One region of the Streptomyces sp. NPDC052042 genome, then DNA from elsewhere that is predicted to be linked to it. Evidence: riboswitches for the same ligand, from Rfam matches in the RefSeq annotation. Region 1 holds a riboswitch; the other holds the start of a gene.

Region 1 (9,960 bases):
ATCGCCGGGCGGTACGAACTGGCGACGGTCATCGGCCAGGGCGGCATGGGCCAGGTCTGGACGGCCTACGACCAGCGGCTGGACCGCCGGGTGGCGGTGAAGCTGCTGCGCCCCGACCGGGTCGCCGGCCCCGTCGACAGCCAGGGCGCGGACGAACTGCGCCGCCGCTTCGTCCGCGAGTGCCGGATCACCGCACAGGTCGACCACCCCGGCCTGGTCACCGTCCATGACGCGGGCAGCGACGCCGAGGACATGTACCTCGTCATGCAGTACGTGGAAGGCGCCGACCTCGCCGACCACCTCGCCGAGCACGACCCGTACCCCTGGCCGTGGGCCGTGTCCGTCGCCGCGCAGTTGTGCGCCGTGCTGTGCGCCGTGCACGCGGTCCCGATAGTGCACCGCGACCTGAAACCCCGCAACGTGATCGTGCGTCCGGACGGCGCCCTCACCGTTCTGGACCTCGGCGTCGCCTCCGTACTGGACACCGACACCACCCGTCTCACCCACACCGGCTCGCCGATCGGCTCCCCGGCCTACATGGCGCCCGAGCAGGCGATGGGCGGCGCCGTCGGCCCGTACACCGATCTGTACGCACTCGGCGCGCTCCTCCATGAACTGCTCAGCGGCGACGTGCCGTTCGCGGGAACCACCGCCCTGGGCGTGCTCCACCGCCACCTCCACGAACCGCCGGTCCCCGTCCGCCGCGTACGGCCCGACATCCCCGAACCGCTCGAAGCGCTGGTGCTGCGGCTGCTGGCCAAGGACCCGCAGCAGCGCCCGGCCGACGCCCAGGAGGTCTACGAGCACCTCGCCCCGCTGCTTCCCGCCCGGGGCACCGGGCTGTCCACCGGGCCGCTCGACCCGACCCGCCCCTTCCTGCGCCCGCACGCCCCCTGGCCCGACCGGAGCACCGTCCCGTCGCCGTCGCAGGTGCCCCCGCCCGTCCTTCCGCCCCCGTCGGCCGCCCCGGCGGGGCCCGCGGCGGCCCGGCCCGATGTCGCCACCGCCGTCGACGAGGTCAAGCGGCTGCTCGGCGAGGGCCGCATCACCCAGGCCGTGGACATGCTCGGGTCCCTCCTCCCCGTCGCGGCCGCGCAGCACGGCGAGGACTCCGCCGTGGTCCGCATCCTGCGCAAGCAGTACGCGACGACGCTGATGGACGACGGCCAGTACCGCCGCGCCCTGCCCGAGCTGCGCCGCCTCGCCGCCGACCGCGCGGCGCACGCCGGACCGGCCGACGCCCAGCTCCTCCAGTTCCGCCAGGACGCGGCCCACTGCCTGGAACAACTCGGTGACCCGGCCGCCGCGCTCGCCGAGTACCGCGCGGTGCTCCCGTACTGCGAGAACCCCCGGGCCACGGGCGGCGACCCCGCCCGCTCCTTCGAGATCCGCAACCGCATCGGGCATCTGCTGCTCGCGCTCGGCGACCACACGGGCGCGCGCGTCCAGCTCCAGGGACTGCTGTACGACGCGGAGCGGGCCTATGGGCCGCACCACCCGCTGCCGGTGGAGCTGCGCCGACGGCTCGACCGGCAGGCCGAGGTCCAGAGCGGCTGAGGGAGCGCCCGCTGTCCCGATGGGTAATGGGCACGCCAAACGTGCGCAAGGGAATGTCACGGATGCCGCCGTGGGCACCCGCGGCATGAGATCGTGTCCTGCCGCCGGGGCGGCTGACGACCCCGCCTGCTCCGTCGGCCTCTTACCTCGTACCTCTCTCTTCGATACCTCTCTCCTCACGTTTTCCGGGCACCACCGAGGTCTCCGTGTCCTCCGCCTCTCCAGGAAACGTCGCCGCGTCTCCCCGGCCTCGGCGGCCGTCGCCGCTGTCGCGGATGGTGCGTTTGTCGCGGGTGGTGCGTTCGCGGCCGAGGGTGCAACCGCCACGATGATCGGGGCTGCGCCGATGCCGTATCCCCAAATCAGGTGCAGAACCATATAGTTCGCGCGATATACGCCCATGAGTGGTCGAACTGGTCTGTTTCGCCCAAGATATGAGGCGGGGAAGCCGTGGGATTCGTGGAACGGGGAAGCCGCGGAGCCCTTGGGCGGTGCCACAGCTCCAACTCCGCCCGAATCGTTGGCCGAACCGGTGGCCCTGAGCACGTCCACTGCCTACCATCGATCAGCGCAAGGTCTTGTGCACTGATGCACAAAGTCTCCCCGGGAGGTTCCTTTGCACCGCCGCCGTCGCACCGCGCTCACCGTCTCCGCCGCCCTGCTGGTCGGCACCCCACTTCTGGCCGCTTGCGGCGGTCAGGCGCAACCGGGTGCCGCGGCCCTCGTCGGGGGCGACCGGATCGAGGTGTCCACCGTGCAGGGGCAGGTGGCGGCGGTGCGCGAGGCACAGAGCGAATCCCGCGACGGCGACCAGCTCGTCGACAAGTCCGGGCAGCTCGGCCGGGCCAAGCTGCACAGCCTGATCTTCGACCGGATCCTGGACCGGGCCGCCCAGGACGCGGGCGTGTCCGTCACCCGCGGCGAGGTCCAGGAGATGCGGAAGGCCGCGGTCGCCCAGTCCGGGGGAGAGGCACGGCTGCTGGCGGCGATGCTCCAGCAGAGCTGGGTGGCGCCCGACCAGATCGACGCCGTGCTGCGCGAGCAGGTCCAGCTGACGAAGCTGGCCCAGGCACTCGGCGCCGACCTGCGGCAGCCCGAGGGACAGAAGATCGTCGGTGACGCGCTCAGCAAGGCGTCGAAGGCGCTGAAGGTCGACGTGAACCCGCGCTACGGCACCTGGAACGACCAGCAGACCCAGCTCGCCGACTACAAGGCCCCCTGGATCAACCAGGTCACCAAGCCCGCCGGGGCGGTGCCGGAGCCCGGCCTCTAAGGGCTGTCCCGTCGTCCGTGGTGGCCCGGCGCGTGCGTCGGATGCGGTGCGTCGCCGGACGGAGGGGCCGCGTACCGGAGGTGCGCGCGGGCGTTTCGGCAACGCGGCGAGGTGCCGCGGCCGTCGTCGGGCGCCCGCCGGGGACGACCACAGCCCCTGGTGCGGCGACCTGGCAGGCCCACCGGCCCGGGAGCTGCGGCGAGGCGCTGGGGTCGGGGGCACCACGGGGGTCGCGGGGGTCGCGGGGCCGAGCGAACGGTGGCCCGCCCGGCCGGAGGTAGATTCGAACGGTGAACGCTGAAGCCCCCGGCCGCGTCGGAGCCTCCGGCCGTACCGAGCCCTCCGGTCCTGCCGAAGCCCCCGGCCGTATCGTCCTGCTCACCGCCAGCCACCGCGTGGCGCCCGGACTCCTGTCCTGGCCCGCCTGGCAGGCGTTGCGCGCCGCCGACCGGGTGCTCTGCGCGGAGCCGGACAATCCGCAGCTGCCGTATCTGCGCGAGGCGGGCGTCACCGCCGAGCACTCCGTCCCCACCGCGCACGAACTCGTCGACGCCTGCGCGGGCGGACGCACCGTCGTCGTCCTCACCGGTGGCGAGGGGAACCAGCCGCTGACCGACGGCCTCGCCCGGCTCGCCGGTTCGGGGCGGGTGAGCATGCCGGACCTGGAACTGCTGCCCGGCTCCTACGACCTGCCCGGTGCGCGGCTCCTCGACCTGGTCCAGATCATGGACCGGATCCGGAACGAATGCCCGTGGACGTCCCGGAAGACCCACGAGGGCCTCGCCAAGTACGCCATCGAGGAGGCGTACGAACTCGTCGAGGCGATCGAGGACGGCGATCGCGACGAACTGCGCGAGGAACTGGGGGACGTGCTCCTCCAGGTCGTCTTCCACGCCCGGATCGCCGAGGAGGGCGGCCCCGGCGAGGGGGACGAGCCCTTCTCCGTCGACGATGTGGCCGCGACCCTCGTCGAGAAGCTCATCCACCGCCACCCGCACGTCTTCGGTGACGAGACCGCCGAGACCCCCGAGGACGTGCACGCGCACTGGCTGCGGACCAAGGCCGTCGAGAAGCGGCGCACATCCGTCACCGACGGGGTGCCGCTCGGCCAGCCGGGGCTGGCGCTGGCGGCGAAGCTCGCCTCCCGGGTCCGCACCGCCGGGCTCGACGTGCCGCTGCCCACGGGCCGGGGCATCGGCTATGAACTCCTCGCCCTCGCCGTACGCGCCGAGCGGGACGGCGTGGACCCCGAGGCGGCGCTCAGGGCCGCGGGCCGCGCCTACCGGGACGCCATCCGGGCGGCCGAGGGCCACGGCTGACCCCCGCTGGGCGGCGATCCGCGCCTCCGGGGGCGCCGACCGGCTCCGAACGGCGGGGGATAACGTCAAAGGGTGAACCACAGTCCCGCCGACCGCCCCGCCGATCAGACCGTGGGACGGCCTGCCGGCCGGTCCGCCGAACGCCCCGGGGGCCGCGCCGCCGGCCGGCCGGTGAGCCCTCCCACCGATCAGCCCGTCGGCCGTTCCGCGGACGCGCCGGCCGGCCGCTTGACGGATGAGGGCGCGGACCGCCCCGCCGCCTGCCCCGCGGGCGCACCCGAACTCTTCACATGGGAGTTCGCCACCGACCCGTACCCCGCCTACGCCTGGCTGCGCGAGCACAGTCCCGTGCACCGCACCACGCTGCCCAGCGGTGTCGAGGCGTGGCTCGTGACGCGGTACGCGGACGCCCGACAGGCGCTCGCCGACGCGCGGCTCTCCAAGAACCCGGCGCATCACGCCGAACCCGCGCACGCCAAGGGGAAGACCGGCATCCCCGGCGAACGCAAGGCGGAGCTGATGACGCACCTGCTGAATATCGACCCGCCCGACCACACCCGGCTGCGCCGCCTGGTCTCCAAGGCGTTCACCCCGCGCCGGGTCGCCGCGTTCGCACCGCGCGTGCAGGAGCTGACGGACGGGCTCATCGACCGCTTCGCCGCCGAGGGCCGGGCGGACCTCATCCACGACTTCGCTTTCCCGCTCCCCATCTACGCGATCTGTGACCTGCTCGGCGTCCCGCGCGAGGACCAGGACGACTTCCGGGACTGGGCGGGCATGATGATCCGCCACGGCGGCGGCCCGCGCGGCGGGGTCGCGCGGTCGGTGAAGAAGATGCGTGGCTACCTCGCCGAACTCATCCACCGCAAGCGGGAGAACCCGGGGGACGATCTGATCTCCGGGCTGATCCGGGCCAGTGACCACGGCGAGCACCTCACCGAGAACGAGGCCGCCGCGATGGCCTTCATCCTTCTCTTCGCCGGTTTCGAGACGACCGTCAACCTCATCGGCAACGGGGTGTACGCGCTGCTGCGCAACCCCGCCCAGCGCGAGCAGTTGCAACACTCCCTCGACGCGGGGGAGAGCGCGCTGCTGGAGACCGGTATCGAGGAACTGCTGCGGTACGACGGCCCGGTGGAACTGGCGACCTGGCGGTTCGCCACCGAGCCGCTGACGCTCGGCGGCGAGGACATCGCGGTCGGCGACCCCGTACTGGTCGTGCTCGCCGCCGCCGACCGCGACCCGGAGCGCTTCGAGGACCCCGACACCCTCGACCTCGCCCGACGTGACAATCAGCACCTCGGATACGGGCACGGCATCCACTACTGCCTCGGCGCACCCCTCGCCCGGCTGGAGGGGCAGACCGCGCTCACCACACTGCTGAGACGCCTTCCCGACCTGCGGCTCGCGGTGGAACCCGCCGATCTGCGGTGGCGCGGAGGGCTGATCATGCGCGGACTGCGCACGCTCCCCGTGGAGTTCGAGCCCCGGCCCAGCCCCAGCTTGTTCTGACGGTCCGTCAAGAATGTGATGTGCGCGTGATACGTGCTGCATCGACTTGTGACACGCGTTCGAGTCCGGTTAGGTTCACCGTTCGACCCACCGGTCGCTCGTCAGAACTCGTCCGTCACACGGAAGGCAATCTCATGGGCTCCGCGAACGGCAGACACCGTCGTCCTCGCCAGGCACCCGCCATCGTCGTCGCGGCGGGCGTGACCGGATCCGCCCTCGCCATCCCGCTGCTCGGCGCGGGCGCCGCGCAGGCGGCCGATGCCGCGACATGGGACCGGGTCGCCGAGTGTGAGAGCGGCGGCACCTGGAGCGCCGACTTCGGGAACGGCTCCTACGGCGGTCTTCAGCTCACCCCGGAGATCTGGAAGGCGTACGGCGGTGAGGAGTACGCCCCGCGCGCCGACCTCGCCAGCCGCGCCCAGCAGATCGCCGTGGCCGAGAAGATCCTCGGCGACCGGGGTCCGCAGGCGTGGCCGAGCTGTGCCCCCCTGTCCGGTCTCGCGACGGACGGGTCCCTGCCGGGCGTCGACCCGGGGGCGACGCCCTCCGGCGGCCCCGCCGAGGGCGCCGGCGCGAAGAAGGGCGCGGGGGCGAGGGGCGGCACCGGTTCGGCGGAGGACGCGCAGTCGGGCGACGAGGGGCGGGAGTCCCCGTCCGGCGGGCACGCCACGCCTTCCCGTGGCGCCGGGAAGCCGGCCGCGAAGCCCTCGCCCACCGAATCGGCCACCGAGTCCGGCGCGGGCGCGTCCAGTTCTTCTTCCGGTGCGCATCGTTCATCCGGGTCTAGGGATATGGGCGATTCGGGTGTTTCTTCCGGACCGTCAGAAAAGTCCGAGGCGACCGGAGGATCCGGGATGTCCGGAGGCGTGGGTGGCAAGCACCGTGGCGCACCGGCCGCCGAGGAGCAGGAGGCCGGTGACGGCGTCGGCCGCGAGTCGGGCCGCCATGCCTCGCGCGGTGGTGAGGGCGGGCGCGGGGCGGGCTCCCCGGTCGCGGATGACACGTACACCGTCCGTCCCGGTGACAATCTCTGGGCGATTGCCGAGGCGGAGGACGTCCCCGGTGGCTGGCCCGCGCTCTATGAGGCCAACAAGGAGGTCCTGGGCTCCGATCCGGACCTCATCCTCCCTGGTCAGAGCCTTGAGGTCGATGTGAAGGCCGACTGAGGCCCGGTTCGGTGACCGGCTGATGGGGCCTCAAGAACCGGGGCGCTTCGGAGACCTGTGTCCGCTTGTGCGTAAGTGAGACATGGGTCTCTTTGCGTCAATTGGCGCGTCGGGCTCAGAGGGTCCTTCCGTAGCGCTCCCCACCTGCGAAAACGACGGTTCCTCAGATGCAAGTAAGAGATGATTGTCCGATGTGTCTATCTTTGAATATGAGGCTTATATGTGTTTACGGTCAGAACCGCTCGCACCGCGGGCCCCGTCGACCGTCACGCCGAATCCTGCCGTCGGTCGGAGGGAACAGACGCGTTCAAGCGCCGTAGGCAGGAGCGGGGGACCCAGGTAGGCGTCGGCCCCGACCGTCGGAAGACGCGTCAGGACCGGCTTGGGGTGAAGTCGCGTGCTAGGACGTGCGACCGGGCAACTCACTAGGCCCGAACCCGACAGCTCACCTCGTAGGCGTCGGTGAGGAGACTTCCATGCTGTTTTCCGGCAAGGGCAAGCACCGTCGCCCGTCCAAGGTCGTCCGTGTCGCCACGCTCGCCGGCGTCACCGGCTCCGCCGTCGTCGTCCCGCTGATGGGTGCGGCCGACGCCTCCGCCGCCTCCGTGGCCACCTGGGACGCCGTCGCCCAGTGCGAGTCGGGTGGCAACTGGTCCATCAACACCGGTAACGGCTACTACGGCGGCCTGCAGTTCTCGCAGTCCAGCTGGGCCGCTGCCGGTGGCCTGAAGTACGCGCCCCGCGCCGACCTGGCCACCAAGTCCCAGCAGATCGCCACCGCCGAGCGGCTCCTCGCCATGCAGGGCCCGGGTGCCTGGGGCTGCGCCGGCGCCGGCAACCTGCGCAACGACGGCGTCAAGCCGGGTGTCGACACCTCCTCGAAGAGCTCCGGCACCGTCAAGAAGCAGAACACCCAGACCGCCCCCAAGCAGCAGACCCAGCCGACCCAGCAGGCCCAGCAGCAGGTCGAGCGCGGCCAGGCCCCCGCCTCCCGCTCCGAGCGTCCCGCCGCCCCGCAGACCGGCGCGAAGAAGACCGTCACCACCCCGACCGGCAAGAAGGTCAAGAAGGGCGACGGCGAGTACAAGGTCGTCTCCGGCGACACGCTCAGCAAGATCGCCGCCGAGCACGGCGTCAAGGGTGGCTGGCAGCGGCTGTTCGAGCTGAACAAGGACATCGTCGAGAACGCCGACCTGATCTACCCGGGTCAGCAGCTCCACCTGACGAAGTAGTCCGGCACCCTCTCCTCTCCTCACCTCCCGGGCGTCCCCGGACGCTCCGGTGCCCCAGGACCCCCCGGCCCGGCGCGCGTTCCCCGTGCGCGCCGGGCCGGGGTTCTCCGTTCGGCGCGCATGGCGTGCGACGCGCACGGTGCTCCGCGGGTGAGGTCCGGGCGGTCCGTCACCTCCGGGCGCCGCGCCCCGTTCAGGCGGTCCGTCACCACGGCTCCGCGCCCCCGGTCGCCCCCCCTGCGGGGCCGCCCGTTCAACTGTTGTAGTTACTGATCCGTAATCTTCTGGCCATTTGCCCGGGATCGTTCTCCCTTGGGTTCTTTTTCGTCCCAGGAGGCGGGCGGTCGTCGGGCTGAGCGGGCGGGGCCGGTTAGGCTCTTGTCGCAAGGCCAAAGTGACCCTGCAGAACCAGTGTCATATCCCAGAAGGAGATGCCTCGTGCCGTCCATCGACGTCGTCGTAGCCCGGGAAATCCTTGACTCCCGGGGGAACCCCACGGTCGAGGTCGAAGTCGGCCTCGACGACGGCAGCACGGGCCGTGCCGCCGTGCCGTCCGGTGCCTCCACCGGCGCCTTCGAGGCCATCGAGCTTCGCGACGGGGACCCCAACCGCTACCAGGGCAAGGGCGTCGAGAAGGCCGTCCTCGCCGTCATCGAGCAGATCGGTCCGGAGCTCGTCGGCTATGACGCGACCGAGCAGCGGCTGATCGACCAGGCGATGTTCGACCTGGACGCCACCGAGAACAAGGGCTCGCTCGGCGCCAACGCCATCCTCGGCGTCTCGCTGGCCGTTGCGCACGCCGCCTCCGAGGCGTCGGACCTGCCGCTGTTCCGCTACCTTGGCGGCCCGAACGCGCACCTGCTGCCGGTCCCGATGATGAACATCCTCAACGGCGGGTCGCACGCCGACTCCAACGTGGACATCCAGGAGTTCATGATCGCCCCGATCGGCGCGGAGTCCTTCTCCGAGGCCCTGCGCTGGGGCGCCGAGATCTACCACACGCTGAAGAAGGTCCTGAAGACCAAGGGCCTGTCGACCGGTCTCGGCGACGAGGGCGGCTTCGCGCCGAACCTGGAGTCGAACCGCGCCGCCCTCGACCTCATCATCGAGGCCATCAAGGAAGCCGGCTACGTCCCGGGCAAGGACATCGCGCTCGCGCTCGACGTCGCCGCCTCCGAGTTCTACAAGGACGGCACGTACGAGTTCGAGGGCAAGTCCCGCTCGGCCGCCGAGATGACCGAGTACTACGAGGAGCTGGTCTCCGCGTACCCGCTGGTCTCCATCGAGGACCCGCTGTACGAGGACGACTGGGACGGCTGGAAGATCATCACCGACAAGCTCGGTGCCAAGGTGCAGATCGTCGGCGACGACCTGTTCGTCACCAACCCGGAGCGCCTGGCCCGTGGCATCGAGGAGGGCTCCGCCAACGCCCTGCTCGTCAAGGTCAACCAGATCGGCTCGCTGACCGAGACCCTGGACGCCGTCGAGCTCGCCCAGCGCAACGGCTTCAAGTGCATGATGTCGCACCGCTCCGGCGAGACCGAGGACGTCACCATCGCCGACCTCGCCGTCGCGGTGAACTGCGGCCAGATCAAGACCGGCGCCCCGGCCCGCTCGGACCGTGTCGCCAAGTACAACCAGCTCCTGCGCATCGAGGAGATCCTCGACGACGCCGCGGTGTACGCGGGCCGCTCGGCGTTCCCCCGCTTCAAGGGCTGAACTCCACTGGCCCGGGCCTCCGACCCCCACGGACGATCCCGGTCCGCAGGGGCACCGAGGACCCCGGCCTCCGTCCGTCCCCGCACGCGGTCCCGTACCGTGTGCGGGGACGGACGTGTGTAACAGGGGAGGCGGAGACATGGCCGCGAAGGACCGGGACCGGTTCTCCACCGCGACCCGGC
Region 2 (9,960 bases), on a different contig from region 1:
CCTGGTTGTTGGTGAGCGTCATCGTGATGTCGACGCTCGATCCAGGGGTGACAGTGGGCTGAGCCACGGAGAAGGTGAGGTCAGGAGCGTCGGCACTGGCCGGCTGGGCCGTCCCGAACAGGGCGAGGGCAAGGGCGATGACTGCGGCGAGACCGAAATGTCTCAGCTGTGTGATGCGCATGGCGGGAGGCTAGAAGACGGCCCGCCCCCCGTCTGCACCACGACCGGTCGGCCACTCGCCCCGGCCGTCCGGAATTGGAAGGTTCCCCAACGGAACCGAGCGCCGCCATTCATATGATCGCACCAGGCGAGGAGGGGCATCCGACGGGTGGGAGCGGGCACCGCCGGGCCCCGCCGGGGCTCCGAGAATGACGCGATTTACTCCCGTAAGGGAGGACGGGGGTAAAGAGCGCCCGATATTCGGACACGACCGCCCCGACACGGCGCACGAGGGGCGGCCGGACGGGGACGTGCGACGACGGAGCCCGTCCCTCCCCTGACGGGCGCCGCCGCTGCGGGAACGGTCCTCAGAGCGGCAGGAGATCCGGCCGCTTCGCCACGACGTGGTCGCCCGAGGACTCACCGCGCAGCCGTCGGCCGATCCAGGGCACCAGGTGCTCGCGCGCCCAGTGGATGTCGTCGCGACGGACTTCGAGCGTGCCGCGCGGGGCCTGCGCGGGCCACGGCTGGTCGGGGTCGGCCGGCACGTCGATCCCGAGGACCTGGGCGGCGCGCAGCGCGACCCTGGTGTGCCCCTCGGGCGACAGGTGGAGCCGGTCGTCGTCCCAGGCCCGCCGGTCCTGGACGGACCTCAGCGACCACAGGTCGAGGACGGGGCAGCCGTAGCGGTCGGCGATGGCCCGCACATGGGCGGAGTACGTGGCGACCTTGCCGCGCAGGTGCCGCAGCACGGGAACGCCCCGGGTGTCGAATCCGGTGGTGATCATGACGGTGCCGACCGCTTCGGTCAGTTCGGCGACCGCGCGCTCGAAACGCTCGGCCACGTCGTCCGGGTCGGTGCCGGGCCTGATGATGTCGTTGCCGCCGGCACAGAAGCTCACCAGGTCGGGGGCCAGTTCCTTGGCGCGGGGGACCTGTTCCTCGACGATCTGGTCGAGGAGGCGTCCGCGTACGGCGAGATTGGCGTACCGGAAGTCCGCGTGCGTGGGGCCGTCGGCGTTCGTCCGCTCGCCGGGGTCCGGAAGCCGGTCCGCGAGAAGCACCGCGAAACGGTCCGCCCAGCCGATGTAGGTACCGTCCGGTCCGGGGTCGCCGACACCTTCGGTGAAGCTGTCGCCGATCGCCGCGTACGACCCGATGAGGCCCTTCCGATTGATGACGCCACGTTGGAATTTTCTCGAATCGTCTGCCACAAGCGTCTATCCTGCACCGTCGAATGTGACCTACGCGACCGTAATAAGGGGTTGACGGATGGTGAGATAGACCACCCGGTCAGGACTCCGAGGGGGGAATAGGCGCCACGAGGGGGTGGCGCGTCGTCGTGACGCGCCACCCCCTCGTCGGGACCGGATCGGGCCTCTGCCGTCCGTCGGAGCGTTCGGCTCAGACGTAGATGCCGTGCGCGGCGAGGTAGGCGACCGGGTCGATGTCGGAACCGTACGCCGGGCCGGTGCGGACCTCGAAGTGCAGGTGCGGTCCGGTGGAGTTGCCGGTGGAACCGGAGAGGCCGATCTGCTGGCCTGCGCCCACGGACTGGCCCGCCGAAACGGAGATCGAGGACAGGTGCCCGTACTGCGAGTAGCGGCCGTCGGCGTGCTTGACGACGACCTGGTTGCCGTACGCACCGCCCCAGCCGGCGGTGACGACGGTGCCGGAGGCGATGGACTTCACGCTGGTGCCGGTGAAGACGGGGAAGTCGATGCCGCTGTGGCTGCCGCTGGACCAGTTGGATCCGGAGGCCCGGTATCCGGTGGTGTGGTTGCCGGGAACCGGGTGGACATAACCGGAGCCGGTGCTCGCGGCGGCCGGGGCGGAGGTCTTCGCCTTCGTGGCCGCCTGCGGCTGCGCCGGCGCGGGCTTGGCCGGAGCGGGCTTGGCCGGAGCGGACTTCTGGACCGTCGACGGCACCGAGAGCACCTTCGACGGAAGGGCGGAGCCCGCGCCCGCACCGGCGGACGCGGCGTGGCCGGACGCCTGGGAGCCGAGCGTCAGCTCGGTGCCCGGGCGGATCAGGTCCGGGTCGGCACCGATGGCCTCGCGGTTGTCCTGGTAGAGCTTCTGCCAGCCGCCCTCGATCCCGTGCTCGGCGGCGATCTTCGACAGATAGTCGCCGGGGACGACGGAGTACGTCGTGGCGGCGGCCGGCTCCTGCGCGGCCCGCTGGACCGGGACGGTGTGCGCGGCGGAGGCCGGGGCGGTCTGCGGCGCGGCGTGGGCGCCGGTGGCGCCGAGCAGCGGCAGGGCGATGATGGCGCCACCGGCGCTCACGGCGGCGACGCCGCGGGCGATCACGCTGGACTTGGTACGGCGGTGCTTACCCGGGATGGGCATGATGCGCTTCCTCTCCGGCGCCTACGAGGTGAGCTGTCGGGTTCGGGCTGGAGATGCCCGGCCGCGGCGAGCGCGACTTCACCCCGAGCCGACCGGATTTCACCGGTCGGCGGCCTACCTGGTTCCCCCGCTCCTGCCACGCGTCGAGTGGATGCGATATCCGGGCGGCGGCAGGATTAGGCGGTCCGTCCGGATTTGACGGTGACCGTAAGCGAGCCGGACGGCGAGAACAAGCCACTGACTCCCGGAAGGAATCCGGGACCGGGAATTCAGAACCGAATTCCCGTCACACTCCGTGGATCCGGGATCCTGAATTCCTGCGCCGCGCAAGGAATGCCCGAACGGCCGATCGGCACGCACGGTCACGGATATGATTCCGCTCACGAGCGGTGATCAGCCTGGGAAACCAAAACGGATATACATCAATAAATAGCCTCAATACGGACATCGAGTGGGCACCATGCGCGTCGGAGCCCCGGCCTCCCGCACCCGCGACGATGTGACAGAAATCCCGCCGCCCATGTCCCGGCAGGCACGAAGATCGGCAATTCCGGTGATCCAGAAGATAATCCCGGACACCCCCATGCACTGACCGCGCATCAGTTGACAATGGAATCCGGCCGCAGCACCTCGGGAAATCGCGCCCCCTCGCGAGCCGGCTCGATAAATGATCAGAAGTGCGCGTGACAAGAGATCAAAACCGCTTCGGCCATTTCCCGTCCTTCCGGCGGGGGCCACGTACCGAAGGGCTGTCCCATGCCCTTCATCGGTCAGCGGGCTTCAGGCCGCGTGGAAGCCCCCGGACGCAGCAGGAGCGAGAAGGGTTCGAGCCCGGCCCCGAGGCCGGTCCGGGGCCCGGGCTCCGCCAGGGTCACCCGGACCGCCCGCCGTCCGCCACGGGCCGTTGACCACGACCGACTTCCCTCGGGGACGGGCGGATCGACACGGGTATCGACAGCGGGGCGGACGAGATGATTGCCTGAGGAACCGATGTCGTATCGTCGCGGAAGTGGCCTTGTCGGCGACTCCCGCCGACGGCCGGACGCCCAGGAGTCAGTGTGACGCAGCAGTTGCCGCAGATCCCGTCGACGGAACCCGAGCTGACGGGTGTCCGCAACTTCCGTGACGTGGGCGGACTGCCCACCGCGGACGGCAGGCGGGTGCGGTACGGAACACTCTTCCGCAGTGGTCATCTCGCGCACGCCACCCCCGAGGACGCCGCCTTCCTCACCGACCTGGGGCTGCATACGATCTTCGACTTCCGCAACGCGGCCGACCTTCGGCTCGACGGCCACGACGTGGAGCTGCCGGGCGTACGGAACCTCAACATCCCGCTCTCAGACCCGGCGGACGGCGCGGGGTTCTGGCGGATGGTCCGCGAAGGCGACCTGGAGCAGCTGCGCTCGCTCCTGGCCGATGGGAAGGGGGCGAACCGGATGATCGCCTCGTACCGCGAGATCGTCCTGGAGCGCACCGCGGAGCACAGCCGGGTGCTGCACGCGCTGGCCGAGGACAGTGTTCCGGCGCTGATGCACTGCGCGGCGGGCAAGGACCGGGCCGGTCTGTCGATGGCCGTGTCCCTGCTCGCGGTCGGTGTCGAGCGCGACGCCATCGAGGCCGACTACCTGAAGTCCGATCAGGCGCACCGCCGCTACCGGATCCGCCGCAGCGACACCTCTGCGGACGGCATGTCGGCCGAGGTGCTGGAACTGCTCAATCCGCTCTTCGGCGCCCACCGCGACTACCTCGCCGCGGCGTTCGCCTCCATCGAGGAGACCTGGGGCGACACCGAGCGCTATCTGGCGGAGGGCCTGCGGCTGTCCCCGGAAACCCGTGAGCGGCTGCGCGACCGGCTGATCGAGACGGTCTGACAGCAGCCGCCCGGCGGTCGCGGTGGTCAGCCTTTGGCGGCCACCGCGAAGAGGATGTAGAGGAAGGCCGCGACGACGTGTCCGGCGATGAGGTAGGCGATCAGCCGGATCACGACGCCGCGCGGGAACTTCCGTTCCTGGGCTTCGTACTTCTTGCTCGACCCCAGCGGGTCGAAGTTCTCTGAATCGGACATGGTGGTCCTCTCTGGGGACCGGCCGGGGCCGGTCTCAGCGGCGGTGGATACCGTCGCCGAGGCACAGCTCGGCGGCGGGGCTCTGCAGGAGGGTGTGGACGAACAGGAGTTCGGCACCACCACGGTCGATGGCCGTGAGGCGGTGCGGGGTGAGCGAGTCGTAGTGCGCGCTGTCTCCGGGGCCGAGGTCGTGCACGGTGTCGCCGAGCGTGACCCGCAGATGGCCGGCGAGCACGTGCAGCCACTCCTCACCGGGGTGGACGCGCACCAGGTCGCCCTGCGCGCCGTGCGGGACCCGGACGCGGAGTGCCTGCATCGCCCGGCCGGGGCTGCCGGCCGGCTGGTACTGCCAGCCGTCGGCCGCGGCACCCTCGAACACGCCGCCGCGGATGATCGCTTCCCGTTCCGGAGGCCGCTCGCCGAGCAGCTCGGAGACCGTCGTACCGTAGATCCTGGCAAGACCGAGCAGCATCGGCAGCGAGGGCTGCCGCCGCCCCGTTTCCAGCCGGGAGAGATGGGCGGGCGACAGCCCGGCCCGCTGGGCGGCGGCCTCCAGGGTGAGACCGCGGCCACGGCGCAGGTCGCGCAGGCGTGGCGCGACCTCGGGCAGCTCGTCGGCCGCCGCTCCGTCCGGAGTGTTCATGTACCCATTGGGCCAAAAACTTTCCCCTCAGGCAAATCGCTTACCTCAGAGGCAAAAAATGTCCCAGTGCTTCCGCCCCGGCATCGTATGAGGAGGGCCGGGCGGGACGAGCCGCGCCCGGCCCTGACCGGACAGGGTCACGCGGGGCCGCCCGGCCCGGGTCAGCGGTGGGCGACGGCCTGCTTCACCAGGGTCCTGCCGAAGTCCCACATCAGCCCGCTGTTGTGCGCCTCATCCATGACGGCCGTGAACGCCGTGACGAACCGGTCGACCTCGGGTTCCCCGATCACCAGGGGCGGAATCAGCTTGATCACTTCCATGTGGTCGCCCGAGACCTGGGTGAGGATGCGGTGCTTCCTGAGCAGGGGCACCACGACCATCTGCGCGAAGAGGCCCTTGCGGGCCGTCTGGAGCATCGTCCAGCGGCTGCGCAGCTTCAGCGACGACGGCCGGCCGAACTCGATGCCGATCATCAGCCCGCGCCCGCGCACCTCGTGCAGCAGCTCGTAGCGGTCGATCAGCGCGGCCAGCCGTTCCCGCAGCAGATCCCCGGTGCGACGGGCACCCGCGACGATGTCCTCCTCCTCCATCACGGCGAGGACCGCGAGCCCGGCGGCCATCGCCTGGGCGTTGGATCCGAAGCTCGCGGAGTGCACCAGGACCCGGTCCATCGAGGAGTAGACCTTCTTGAAGATCCAGTCCCTGCCGAGAGTCGCCCCGACCGGCACATAGCCGCCGGACAGCGCCTTGGCGACACAGACCAGATCGGGCTCGACGCCCTCCTCGTGCTGGTACGCGTAGAAGTCCCCGGTCCTGCCGAGCCCCGTCTGCACCTCGTCGGCGATGAGCAGCGCCCGGTGCCGGCGCAGCAGTTCCTGGGCGGCCCGCAGATAGCCGGGCGGCGCGGCGTGCACCCCCTTGCCCTGGATCGGCTCGACGACCAGCGCGGCGACGTCGCCGCGCCTCAGTTCGCGGCTCAGCGCGTCGAGATCGCCGAGCGGGAGGGCCGTGTCCGGCAGCAGCGGCGCGAAGCCGTCCCGGAAACCGCTCTCACCGTTGACCGACAGCGAGCCCGTGGTCAGCCCGTGGAAGGCGTGCGCGCAGTAGAGGACCCTGGGCCTGCCGGTGGCGTACCGGGCGAACTTCAGAGCGGTCTCCACGGCCTCCGTGCCGCTGTTGCCGAAGAAGACCCGGTCCAGGTGCGGGCTGTGCGCGAGCAGCCGCTCGGCCAGCAGTCCGGGCAGCGGCTGGCAGTCGAAGCGGGTGAGGTCGGCGAGCGAGGCGTCGAGGACATCGTGCAGCGCCTTGCGCACGACGGGGTGGTGGCGGCCGAGGCCCATCACGCCGAACCCGGCGAGCATGTCGAGGTAGTCGTTGCCGTCCGCGTCCCAGAAGTACGCGCCCTCGGCCCGTTCGTAGACCCGGTCGAAACCGATGGTGCGCAGCATGCGGGGCAGTTGGTGGTTGAGGTGCCGGGAGTGCAGTTCGTAGCGCTCGGCGCCACGCTCGGCGAGGAGCCGGGCCAGATCGAAGCCCTTGGTCTCGTCGTCCTTCATCCCGTGCCCTCCTCGGTGCGCCCGGCCGCTCCCCCCGCGACCAGTACGGCGCTGATCCGTCCGGCGATCTCGACCGGCGTGAGTCCGATGTCCGCCAGCACCTCGGCGCGTTTGCCGTGCGCGAGGAACTGCTCGGGGATGCCGAACGTCCGCAACGGCACGTCGGCACCGGCGTCCCGCAGAGCCTGCCCGACCGCCCAACCCACCCCCCCGGACAGGCTGTTGTCCTCGACGACGGCGACCAGGCGGTGCCGTTCGGCGAGCGGCGCGAGGTGCGCGTCGACGGGTTTGACCCAGCGCGGGTCGACGACGGTGCAGCGGATGCCGCGCTCGGCCAGCAGATCGGCGGCGCCCAGGCAGACCCGGGCGAGCGCGCCGACGGCCACGAGCAACACATCGGGGTCGTCCGTCCGGTGCAGCACGTCCATGCCGCCGATCCGGCCGACGGCCGGGATCCGCTCGCCGACCGAATCCTTGGGGAACCGGATCACGGTGGGCGCGTCGTCGACGTCGACGGCCTCGCGGAGCTGCGCGCGCAGTTCGTCGGCGTCGCGCGGGGCGGCGATCCGCAGCCCGGGGACCACCTGGAGCACGGACATGTCCCACATGCCGTTGTGCGACGGCCCGTCGGGACCGGTGACGCCCGCCCGGTCGAGGACGAACGTCACCGCGCACCGGTGCAGGGCCACGTCCATCAGCACCTGGTCGAAGGCCCGGTTGAGGAAGGTGGCGTAGACGGCGACGACCGGGTGCAGCCCGCCGGTGGCGAGGCCCGCCGCGCAGACCGCGGCGTGCTGCTCGGCGATCCCCACGTCCCAGACCCGGTCGGGGAACGCCTCCGCGAACTTCGTCAGCCCGACGGGGTGCAGCATCGCCGCGGTGAGGGCCACGACGTCCGGCCGTCGCGCCCCGATCGCGGCGATCTCGTCGCCGAACACCGACGTCCAGGACGGTGCCTCGGCCGGGACGAGCGGCGCGCAGGTCAGGGGGTCCATGGCCCCGACGGCGTGGAAGCGGTCGTCCTCGTCGCGCAGCGCGGGCGGGTAGCCGCGGCCCTTCTCGGTGATGCAGTGCACCAGCACCGGTCCGTGGAAGCGCTTCGCCCGGTGCAGGGCGGATTCGACGGCACCGATGTCGTGGCCGTCGACGGGCCCGAGGTACTTGAGCCCGAGGTCCTCGAACATGCCCTGCGGGGCGAACGCGTCCTTGAAGCCCTTCTTGGCGCCGTGCAGCGACTCGTACAGCGGCTGTCCGATGACCGGCGTCTGCTGAAGCACCTCCTTGCCCCAGGCGAGGAAGCGTTCGTAGCCGTCGGTGGTGCGCAGCGTCGCGAGGTGGTCGGCGAGGCCGCCGATGGTCGGGGCGTAGGAGCGCTCGTTGTCGTTGACGACGATGACGAGCGGGCGGTCCTTGGCGGCGGCGATGTTGTTGAGCGCCTCCCAGGCCATGCCGCCGGTGAGCGCCCCGTCCCCGATGACGGCCACGACGTGGTCGTCCCGGCCGAGGATCTCGTCGGCCTTGGCCAGGCCGTCGGCCCAGCCGAGCACGGTGGAGGCGTGCGAGTTCTCGATGACGTCGTGCACGGACTCCTCACGGGACGGGTAGCCGGACAGCCCGCCCTTGCCGCGGAGTTTGGAGAAGTCCTGGCGCCCGGTGAGCAGTTTGTGCACATAGCTCTGGTGTCCGGTGTCCCACAGGACGCGGTCCGCGGGTGAGTCGAAGACCCGGTGCAGGGCAATGGTGAGCTCCACCACACCCAGGTTCGGCCCCAGATGACCGCCGGTCCTCGCCACCGACCGGATGAGGAACTCCCTGATTTCCCCGGCGAGTTCACGGAGTTGCGCCTCGCTCAGCGCCTTGAGGTCGTGCGGTCCCCGGATGTTCTCCAAAATCGCCACGCCCGGGCCCCCTCTCTGATTGCGTTCGGCTCACACTGACGGCGGGAACCCCTGGCGGTGTCCCCGCCCATTGCCTGCCCGGTCCGCCGCCGGCCGTGCTCGCGCCCGGCGTCACGCGCCGGGGTCGCCGGCCGGGCGGGCGACCCCCGTGCACCGCGTCCGGGCCGCCCCGGACGCGCCGCGCGGGGCGGCGGGTCGGGAGCGGCCGGGCCGGTCGGTGCGGGAGGCCCGGGTGCGACCGGTGTTCGGCGATCGGGGCGTCACCCGTTCCCGGAGACGGTCTCGCGCATGGCGCGCAGGGACTCCTTCAGCGATCCCATGGTGGCGAGGACGGCGGTGGGCTCGTAGCCGCAGTGCGCCATGCAGTTGCCGCACCGCGGGTCCTTGCCGCGACCGTACTTGTCCCAGTCGGTCTTCTCGATGAGTTCGCGGTACGTGGGGACGTAGCCGTCGCTCATCAGGTAGCACGGCCGCTGCCAGCCGAACAGCGAGTAGTTGGGGATCGCCCACGCGGTGCACGGGAAGTCCGCCTTGCCCTCCAGGAAGTCCAGGAAGAGCGGTGAGTGGTTGAGCCGCCAGCGTGACCGGTTGCCGCCCGCGAACGACTTCTTGAACAGATCGCGGGTCTGCTCGACCCCGAGGAAGTGCTCCTGGTCGGGCGCCTTCTCGTAGGCGTAGGCGGGCGAGATCATCATCTCGTCGACCCTGAGGTCGTCGTTGAGGTAGTTGAGGACCTCGATGACGGTCTGCGGGGTGTCGGTGTTGAAGAAGGTGGAGTTCGTGGTGACCCGGAAACCGCGCCGCTTGGCCTCCTTGATCGCCGCCACCGCCTCGTCGAAGACGCCTTCCTTGGCGACCGACTTGTCATGGCGCTCGCGCAGCCCGTCGATGTGCACGGCGAAGGCGAAGTACGGGGAGGGCGAGAACTTGTCGATCTTCTTCCGCAACAGCATGGCGTTGGTGCAGAGGAACACGTACTTCTTGCGTGCCACCAACTGCCGGACGATCTCGTCGATCTGCGGATGCATCAGCGGCTCGCCGCCCGCGATGGAGACCATCGGAGCCCCCGATTCGAGCACGGCGCCCACGGCCTGGGCGACCGGCATGCGCTGCTTGAGCACTCCCGCCGGATGCTGGATCTTCCCGCAGCCCTCGCACGCGAGGTTGCAGGCGAACAGGGGCTCCAGTTCCACGATGAGCGGGAACTTGTCCCGCTTGCGGAGCTTCTGTTCCATGAGATACGTCGCAACCCTGATGGACTGACGAAGCGGCATGGCCATCTGGCTC

Evidence for each region. Region 1 has a riboswitch for cyclic di-AMP ahead of ACIHCL_RS16410 (transglycosylase family protein). Riboswitches for the same ligand answer to the same signal wherever they lie in the genome.
Region 2: it holds a riboswitch for cyclic di-AMP, as region 1 does, so the genes downstream of both, ACIHCL_RS29480 (peptidoglycan DD-metalloendopeptidase family protein) here and ACIHCL_RS16410 (transglycosylase family protein) in region 1, are expected to answer to the same signal.

What each region holds. Positions count from the first base shown of each region.
Region 1 is NZ_JBIUBU010000008.1:196,270-206,229, forward strand. Features, by position in the region: gene ACIHCL_RS16385 (protein kinase) at 1-1,557, shown strand, start outside; gene ACIHCL_RS16390 (SurA N-terminal domain-containing protein) at 2,174-2,830, shown strand; gene ACIHCL_RS16395 (nucleoside triphosphate pyrophosphohydrolase) at 3,121-4,149, shown strand; gene ACIHCL_RS16400 (cytochrome P450) at 4,378-5,661, shown strand; gene ACIHCL_RS16405 (transglycosylase family protein) at 5,796-6,827, shown strand; cyclic di-AMP (ydaO/yuaA leader) riboswitch at 7,130-7,301, shown strand; gene ACIHCL_RS16410 (transglycosylase family protein) at 7,304-8,059, shown strand; gene eno (phosphopyruvate hydratase) at 8,498-9,778, shown strand; gene ACIHCL_RS16420 (septum formation initiator family protein) at 9,918-9,960, shown strand, end outside.
Region 2 is NZ_JBIUBU010000023.1:100,636-110,595, forward strand. Features, by position in the region: gene ACIHCL_RS29470 (hypothetical protein) at 1-181, opposite strand, end outside; gene ACIHCL_RS29475 (SGNH/GDSL hydrolase family protein) at 528-1,373, opposite strand; gene ACIHCL_RS29480 (peptidoglycan DD-metalloendopeptidase family protein) at 1,564-2,511, opposite strand; cyclic di-AMP (ydaO/yuaA leader) riboswitch at 2,517-2,671, opposite strand; gene ACIHCL_RS29485 (tyrosine-protein phosphatase) at 3,570-4,382, shown strand; gene ACIHCL_RS29490 (DUF6126 family protein) at 4,409-4,576, opposite strand; gene ACIHCL_RS29495 (helix-turn-helix domain-containing protein) at 4,611-5,219, opposite strand; gene ACIHCL_RS29500 (aspartate aminotransferase family protein) at 5,381-6,775, opposite strand; gene dxs (1-deoxy-D-xylulose-5-phosphate synthase) at 6,772-8,673, opposite strand; gene hpnH (adenosyl-hopene transferase HpnH) at 8,934-9,953, opposite strand; gene ACIHCL_RS29515 (1-hydroxy-2-methyl-2-butenyl 4-diphosphate reductase) at 9,959-9,960, opposite strand, start outside.